One region of the Pseudarthrobacter sp. lyk4-40-TYG-27 genome, then DNA from elsewhere that is predicted to be linked to it. Evidence: riboswitches for the same ligand, from Rfam matches in the RefSeq annotation. Region 1 holds a riboswitch; the other holds the start of a gene.
What was found. Region 1 has a riboswitch for glycine ahead of gcvP (aminomethyl-transferring glycine dehydrogenase). Riboswitches for the same ligand answer to the same signal wherever they lie in the genome.
Positions count from the first base shown of each region.

Region 1 (4,419 bases):
TGAAGGAAAACAGGGCCAGGATGTTGGCGCTGATGGCCATGCTGAACACCCGGTTCCGGAACAACGACATATCCAGCAGGGGGTGTTCCAAGCGGTGCTGGCGCCGCACGAACACCACGCCCATCGCCACGCCGAACGCCATGCTGCCAAGGCCCGCCAGGCCCGGACCTTCGGTGGCAACATCCTTGATGCCGTAGACCATGGGGACCATCACCAGCATGGACAACAGGATGCTCGGGACGTCCACTCTTCCCGGCGACGGGTCCTTGGATTCCGGGATCAAAGTGCGGCCCAGTGCCAGCAGGGGAACCATCAGGGGCACCGCCACCAGGAACACGGCGCCCCACCAGAAATGCTCCACCAGCCAGCCGCCGAAGATCGGCCCCAAGGCTGCGCCGCCGGAGAATCCGGCAGCCCAGATGGCGACGGCCATCCGCCGGCGGTTGGGCTCCGGGAAGATGTTGCGGATCAGCGACAAGGTGGAGGGCATCAGCATCGCCCCGAAGAACCCCAGTGCGGCCCGTCCGGCGATCAGCCACTCCGCGGAGGGCGCAAAAGCCGTTGCGGCGGACAATCCGGCAAAGCCCGTGCTGCCGATAATGAGCAACCGGCGCCGCCCAATCCTGTCGCCAAGGCTTCCCATCGATACCAGGAGACCGGCCAATACCAGTGGATAAGCGTCAATAATCCACAACACGTGCACACCGGAGGGTTCCAGGGCGCGGGTGATGGCGGGCAGGGCGAATGTCAGGGCGGTATTGTCCACGGCGACGAGCAGCACCGGGAACATCAGCAGCCCCAGTGCGAGCCAGTCGGGCCGCGGGGGCCGCCCGGCCGCTCCGCCGCTGCGTGCAGGCGCCGAGGTCGAAGGGGAAGTCGTCATAAAATAAATATACCGTCCAGACGGTACAGTTTAAAACCTTGCCGTTTCCCTTTTCGACGCCGGCGGAGGGCATGATGGGAAGCATGCCCCGAAAGCCTGTAGCCCGTGATGCGGTCCTTGACGCCTTCGAAACCCTCTTGATCGACGTGGGGGAGCGGGCGGCCACGCTCGACGCGGTGGCCAAAAAGGCAGGCGTGTCCAAGGGGGGACTGCTGTACCACTTCCCCAACAAGGAAGCGCTCATCGAAGTGCTGCTGGACCGCCTGGACGGGCTGGCCAAAGAGGACGCCGACGCCATGGCCGCGGCCGCCGAGGGGGCGGCGGCCTACTTCATCCGCTCCTCCGTCTGGGCGGACACTCCGCTGGACCGGGCCATCGTTGCCGCCACCAGGCTGGCGGAAGTGGCGCACCAGGAAACGCGGCGCCGTTTCGCGGCCATCCAGCAGCGGTGGCTGGACGAGATCGCGGCCGACGTGGGGCCGGGGCTGGCCAAAGCGGTCTTGTATATGGGGGACGGGCTGTATTTCAACGCCATGTTGTCCGTGGGCCCGGCGCCGCAAGGGGGAGCGGCGGCTGACGTGGAGGAACTCCTGGCGGCCCTTGAGCGGCTTCGCAGGTAGCCTCCGCCATTTGCCGGGAAGGGTTGCGGCATAGGACAATGGAATGTTGTGAGGGCTGTCACCGGCCCGCATGATCCAGCACATGGCTGGTTTACAAGTGAATAGCCTTTGATCTGCGGCGGGAGAGTTCTGCCGGTGTACAGGCAGGCGCCGTAGGAGCAAATCCTCCCCAGGAATCTCGCAGGCCCCCGTACCGCCGCGGCGAGGCGCCTCTGGAAAGCAGCAGGCGGTTCCCATGACCCCCAATCGGGGATTCGGAGCCGGTGTGCTCACCGACGGTGCAAGCGGGTCCTGCCAGGCAGGCACCGCGGAAACTCTCAGGTCCAATACAGAGCGGGGAGGAACCCGAATCGCTGTGGCGTACCCTGCGCCGCCTGAGTAAATGGAGTTCCTTCGTGCCGGTTAGCCCAGCCTCCACCACTTTCGTCGACCGCCATATCGGTGCGCGCCGCCAGGCCGACGTCGATACCATGCTCAAAGCCGTTGGCTACGACACTGTCGACTCACTGGTTGACACCGCCGTCCCCAAGGTCATCCGTCAGGAATCTGCCCTTCGCCTGCAGGACGCCCTCAGCGAGGTTGAAGTCCTCACGGAACTGCGGAAGCTTGCCGCCAAGAACAAGACGGCAGTCCAGATGATCGGCCAAGGCTACTACGACACCGTGACGCCGCCGGTGATCCGCCGCAACATCCTGGAATCCCCGGCCTGGTACACCGCCTACACCCCGTACCAGCCGGAAATCTCGCAGGGCCGGCTCGAGGCACTGCTGAACTTCCAGACCATGGTGCAGGACCTGGTGGGACTGCCCATCGCCAACGCCTCGCTGCTGGATGAAGCCACCGCCGTGGCCGAGGCCGTGCTCCTGATGCGCCGCGCCAACAAGTCCGCGGCAGCGAAGGACGGCAAGACGGTCCTGGACATCGACGTTCTTCCGCAGACCATCGCCATCGTGCAGGGTCGCGCCGAGGCGCTGGGCTTCGAGGTGGAGGTCGCGGACCTGTCCAAGGGCCTGCCGGAGGGTGCCATCAATGGCGTCGTGCTGCAGCAGCCCGGCGCCTCCGGCCGGGTGTGGGACCAGTCCGCCGTCATTACCGCTGCCAAGGACCGCGGCGCGCTGGTTACGGTGGCTGCGGACCTGCTGGCCCTGACACTGATCACACCTCCGGGCGAGCAGGGCGCGGACATTGCCGTTGGCTCGGCCCAGCGCTTTGGTGTGCCGTTGTTCTTTGGGGGGCCGCACGCCGCCTACATGGCTGTCCGCAAGGGCCTGGAACGTTCCCTGCCCGGCCGCCTGGTTGGGGTGTCCAAGGACGACGCCGGCGTTCCCGCTTACCGCCTGGCTTTGCAGACCCGCGAGCAGCACATCCGCCGCGAGAAGGCCACGTCCAACATCTGCACCGCCCAGGCGCTGCTGGCCATCGTTGCGTCCATGTACGCGGTGTACCACGGCCCGGACGGGCTGAAGGCGATCGCGGAAACGACGCATGGCCACGCCCGTACCCTCGCCGCGGCGCTCAAGGCCGCCGGCCTGGATGTCCTGCACACTTCCTTCTTCGACACCCTGACGGTCCGTGTTGCCGGCCGTGCGTCAGCAGTGATTTCCGACGCCGAGGCCCGCGGCATCAACCTGCGGCCCATCGACGCCGACACCGTAGGCATCTCCCTCGACGAAACCACGACGCCGGCCATCGTCGCGCAGGTCGCCGACGTCTTCGGCGCCCCGGTTGCCGAGGGACACAGCGAGGGCCAGGGCTTTGGGCTGGAGGCCGGCGTCGAGCGTTCTTCCGACTACCTGCAGCATCCGGTGTTCAATACGCACCGGTCTGAAACCCAGTTGCTGCGTTACATTCGGAAGCTCTCGGACCGTGACCTGGCGCTGGACCGGACGATGATTCCGTTGGGTTCGTGCACCATGAAGCTGAACGCGACGGCTGAGATGGAGGCCATTTCCTGGCCGGAGTTCGCCTCGATCCACCCGTTCGCCCCGGACTCCCAGACCGAGGGCTGGCGCGAACTCATCGCCGGCCTGGAAGCGGACCTGGCCACGATCACCGGGTATGACCAGGTGTCCATCCAGCCCAACGCGGGCTCGCAGGGCGAGCTCGCAGGGTTGCTCGCGATCCGCGGCTACCACCACTCCCGGGGCGAGCAGCAGCGCACCGTGTGCCTGATCCCGGCCTCGGCGCACGGCACCAACGCCGCCTCCGCCGTCCTGGCCGGGATGAAGGTGGTGGTGGTGGCCACCGCCGCTGACGGGACGATCGACCACGAGGACCTGACGGCCAAGATCGAGGCGAACCGGGATGTCCTGTCGGCCATCATGATCACCTACCCCTCCACCCACGGCGTGTTCGACGGGGACGTCCGCGAAGTCTGTGACGCCGTCCACGCCGCCGGCGGCCAGGTCTACATCGACGGGGCCAACCTGAACGCCCTGGTGGGGCTGGCCCAGCCGGGCCGGTTCGGCGGGGACGTCTCGCACCTGAACCTGCATAAGACCTTCTGCATCCCGCACGGCGGCGGGGGACCCGGCGTCGGGCCCGTTGCCGCGAAGGCGCACCTGGCACCGTTCATGCCGGGCGATGCGAACAAGGCCGCCCATGAAGAGGGCCACGGGGTGGCGATCTCCGCGTCCCGGTTCGGTTCGGCCGGTGTGCTGCCGATCTCGTGGGCGTACGTGAAGCTGATGGGCGGTGAGGGCCTGACCGAGGCCACCAAGTCCGCGCTGCTGGCGGCCAACTACGTCGCGTCCCGCCTGAACGAGTACTTCCCGGTCCTCTACACCGGTGAAGGCGGGCTGGTGGCGCACGAGTGCATCCTGGACCTGCGCGAACTCACGGCGAAGACGGGAGTCACGGCCGAGGACGTGGCCAAGCGGCTGATCGACTTCGGTTTCCACGCCCCCACCCTTTCGT
Region 1 covers NZ_JARVSH010000002.1:29,043-33,461, forward strand. Annotated here, with positions in the region: gene QRM96_RS03580 (MFS transporter) at 1-883, opposite strand, end outside; gene QRM96_RS03585 (TetR/AcrR family transcriptional regulator) at 967-1,503, shown strand; glycine riboswitch at 1,613-1,709, shown strand; gene gcvP (aminomethyl-transferring glycine dehydrogenase) at 1,899-4,419, shown strand, end outside.

Region 2 (4,419 bases), on a different contig from region 1:
TTGGCCCCGTCGATGTAGACCTGGCCGCCGGCAGCATGCACGGCGTCACAGACTTCGCGGACGTCCCCGTCGAACACGCCGTGGGTGGAGGGGTAGGTGATCATGATGGCCGACAGGACGTCCCGGTTCGCCTCGATCTTGGCCGTCAGGTCCTCGTGGTCGATCGTGCCGTCAGCGGCGGTGGCAACCACCACCACCTTCATCCCGGCCAGGACGGCGGAGGCGGCGTTGGTGCCGTGCGCCGAGGCCGGGATCAGGCACACGGTGCGCTGCTGCTCGCCCCGGGAGTGGTGGTAGCCGCGGATCGCGAGCAACCCTGCGAGTTCGCCCTGGGAGCCCGCGTTGGGCTGGATGGACACCTGGTCATACCCGGTGATCGTGGCCAGGTCCGCTTCCAGGCCGGCGATGAGTTCGCGCCAGCCCTCGGTCTGGGAGTCCGGGGCGAACGGGTGGATCGAGGCGAACTCCGGCCAGGAAATGGCCTCCATCTCGGCCGTGGCGTTCAGCTTCATGGTGCACGAACCCAACGGAATCATCGTCCGGTCCAGCGCCAGGTCACGGTCCGAGAGCTTCCGAATGTAACGCAGCAACTGGGGTTCAGACCGGTGCGTATTGAACACCGGATGCTGCAGGTAGGCCGAGGTGCGCAAAATAGTGTCGGGCAGTTCGAATCCCTGGGCATCACCCACCGGACCGGCGCCAAAGGCGACGGCGACGGCGGAAAGTGTTGCCGCCGTCGTCGTCTCATCAACGGAGACGCCCACCGTGTCCGGATCGATGAAGCGCAGGTTGATGCCGCGGGCTTCAGCGGCGGTGACCACCTTGGCGGCCTTGCCCGGAACGCTGACGGTGAGGGTGTCGAAGAAGGAGTCCGTGACCAGTTCGCGGCCCAGTGACGTGAGTGCTGTTGCCAAGACCCTGGCCTTGTTGTGGACGGTCTCTGCGATCGCCTTCAGCCCGTCGGGGCCGTGGTACACCGCGTACATGGACGCAACGATGGCCAGCAGCGCCTGGGCGGTGCAGATGTTGGACGTGGCCTTCTCGCGGCGGATGTGCTGCTCGCGGGTCTGCAAAGCCAGGCGGTAAGCGGGAACGCCGGCGTCGTCCTTGGACACCCCAACCAGGCGGCCGGGCAGGGAACGTTCCAGGCCCTTGCGGACAGCCATGTAGGCGGCGTGCGGCCCCCCAAAGAACAACGGCACACCAAAGCGCTGGGCCGAGCCAACGGCAATGTCCGCGCCCTGCTCGCCCGGAGGTGTGATCAGTGTCAGGGCCAGCAGGTCCGCAGCCACGGTGACCAGCGCGCCCCGGTCCTTGGCAGCGGTGATGACGGCGGACTGGTCCCATACGCGGCCGGAGGCGCCGGGCTGCTGCAGCACGACGCCATTGATGGCACCCTCCGGCAGGCCCTTGGACAGGTCCGCGACCTCCACCTCGAAGCCCAGCGCCTCCGCACGGCCCCTGACAATAGCGATGGTCTGCGGAAGTACGTCGATGTCCAGGACAGTCTTGCCGTCCTTGGCTGCCGCGGACTTGTTGGCGCGGCGCATCAGGAGCACGGCCTCGGCCACGGCGGTGGCTTCATCCAGCAAGGAAGCGTTGGCTATCGGGAGCGCCGTCAGGTCCTGCACCATGGTCTGGAAGTTCAGCAGCGCCTCAAGCCGGCCCTGCGAGATTTCCGGCTGGTAGGGCGTGTAGGCGGTGTACCAGGCCGGGGATTCCAGGATGTTGCGGCGGATCACCGGCGGCGTCACGGTGTCGTAGTAACCCTGGCCGATCATCTGGACGGCAGTCTTGTTCTTGGCGGCAAGCTTCCGCAGTTCCGTGAGGACTTCAACCTCGCTGAGGGCGTCGGCCAGCTTGAGCGCAGTTTCCTGCCGGATGGACGCGGGGACGGCCACGTCAACCAGGCCGTCCACGCTGTCGTAGCCCACGGCCTTGAGCATGGTGTCGACGTCGGCCTGGCGGCGCGCGCCGATATGGCGGTCCACGAAGGATGTTGGAAGCGACTGAATCGTCATGAGGAACTCCAGGTCTGGCCGGCCAGGGTGGCACGGCGTGGGATGGGTTCCTCCCCGCTCTGTATTGGACCTGAGAGATTCCGCGTTGCCTGCTGGCGGCAGGGGACGCTTGCACCGTCGGTGAACCAGGCCGGAGCCTGGTTGCTTTCCAGAGTCGCCTCGCCGTGACGGTACATGGGCCTGAGAGATTCCTGGGGAGGATTTGCTCCTACGGCGCCTGCCCGGTGATTCGCCGGGAGGACTCTCCCGTCACAGCTCGAAAGGCTTATTCAAATGTGGGTGATTCGGCTCACAAGGTATCGGGACGAACCCGTCATTGGCAAATCGGCCAGGTTCGGTGAGGGGCTTGACTGGGCGCGTGATGCCTTCGTTCCCGCTTGTGTCGGAAGGGGTTTGACATTCGATCGTGACGGACACCACACTGAACCCGGGATTGGCGCCGCCGGTGGCTGGCTCAGCGTATCCGGAGCGGCCTACCAGTCGGCGCCTGTCCCGTGCATGCCCGGCGGCGGCCCAAAAAGCCGCCGACCTCCAACTGAATACGCCTTCGACCTGCGGCGGGAGAGTCCTGCCGGGTACACCCAGCAGGCGCCGTAGGAGCAAACCCTCCCCAGGAAACTCTCAGGCCCACGTACCGCCGCGGACAGGCAACTCTGGAAAGCAGCCGGGCATGACCTTGGCTCACCGACGGTGCAAGCGGCTTTGGCTGCGGAAACTCTCAGGTCCACAACAGAGCGGGGAGGAACCAAATCTTTGCGGCTCCAAAAGCCGCTTTATCGATGGAGTTCCTCATGGCGATTCATCCCCCCACGTCCAACAGCGAACCAGCCCGCGGCCAGGGTGCTGCCACGGCGGCCCGCAGCGGGCCTCCCCACCTGGAACGGCAACTCACCAACCGGCATATCCAGCTCATCGCCATTGGTGGCGCGATCGGCACAGGCCTGTTCATGGGTTCCGGCAAGACCATTTCCGCCGCCGGACCTTCCGTGATCTTCGTGTACATGATCATCGGCTTCATGCTTTTCTTCGTCATGCGGGCCATGGGCGAGTTGCTGCTGAGCAACCTGAACTACAAGTCCTTCAGTGATTTCGCCGCCGACCTCCTGGGTCCGTGGGCAGGCTTCTTCACCGGGTGGACGTACTGGTTCTGCTGGGTGATCACCGGAATCGCGGACGTCATCGCCATCGCCGGGTACTCAAAAGAACTTTGGCCGGCGCTGCCGCTTTGGATCCCGGGCCTGGCCACGGTGGGCATCCTGCTGCTGCTGAACCTCGCCACGGTCAAGGCGTTCGGCGAGACAGAGTTCTGGTTCGCCCTCATCAAGATCGTCGCCATCGCGGCCCTGATCATCGTGGGACTTTTCATGATCTTCACCGGTTTCCAGAGCGACGCAGGCACGGCTAGCTTCACCAACCTGTGGAGCCATGGCGGGTTCTTCCCCAATGAGTTCATGGGCTTTGTGGCCGGATTCCAGATTGCAGTATTCGCCTTCGTGGGCATCGAACTGGTGGGCACCACCGCCGCCGAGGCCAAGAATCCCGAGCGCACGCTGCCCAGGGCCATCAACGCCATCCCCGTCCGCGTGCTGCTCTTCTATGTCGGCGCGCTGGTCATCCTCATGGCAGTCACCCCGTGGACCCAGTTCGCCGCCGGCCACAGCCCCTTCATCGGGATGTTCTCCCTGGCCGGCCTCGGCGCCGCGGCCACGGTGGTCAACCTGGTGGTCCTCACTTCGGCGATGTCCTCTGCGAACTCCGGCATCTACTCCACGTCCCGCATGGTCTTCGGCCTGGCCCAGGAAGGCGACGCCCCCGGTGTCTTCAGCCGGCTCTCCACGAGGAAGGTGCCCAGCAACGCGCTGTTCCTGTCCTGCGTCCTGCTGCTGTCCGGCGTCGTACTCATGTATGCGGGCCAGGATGTTGGCATGGCCTTTGAAATGGTGACCACCGTGTCCGCCGTCTGCTTCGTCTTTGTCTGGTCGATCATCCTCGCGAGCTACATCTCTTTCCGGCGTCGCCGCCCGCACCTGCACGCGGCCTCGAAGTTCAAGATGCCCGGTGGCATCCCCGCCGTGTGGGTGGTGTACGCGTTCTTCGCCTTCGTTCTCTGGGCCCTGACCACCCAGCCCGACACGCTCGCTGCCCTGCTGGTGACTCCCGTCTGGTTCGTCATCCTCGGCGTGGCGTGGGCCATTCTCCGGCGCCGTCCCGCGCACCTGGCCCGCTTCGAGGTCTTCCGGGCCGAGCTTCGGGCCGACGAGGCCGCCGGTCGCCGCGGCGAACGCGCGGACGCAGAAGAGCCGGCCCAAAAAGTGTAAGCATGCTTAGTGTTTATCCACTTAGGATGGGATGACACGGCAGCCACGCGCTGCAGGTCGATTTGAATGAAGGTGACCAT
Region 2 covers NZ_JARVSH010000003.1:2,501-6,919, reverse strand. Annotated here, with positions in the region: gene gcvP (aminomethyl-transferring glycine dehydrogenase) at 1-2,021, opposite strand, end outside; glycine riboswitch at 2,180-2,280, opposite strand; glycine riboswitch at 2,570-2,668, shown strand; glycine riboswitch at 2,669-2,764, shown strand; gene cycA (D-serine/D-alanine/glycine transporter) at 2,813-4,339, shown strand; gene QRM96_RS04485 (hypothetical protein) at 4,418-4,419, shown strand, end outside.
Region 2: linked by a shared signal. The riboswitch ahead of gcvP (aminomethyl-transferring glycine dehydrogenase) and the one ahead of gcvP (aminomethyl-transferring glycine dehydrogenase) in region 1 are both predicted to bind glycine.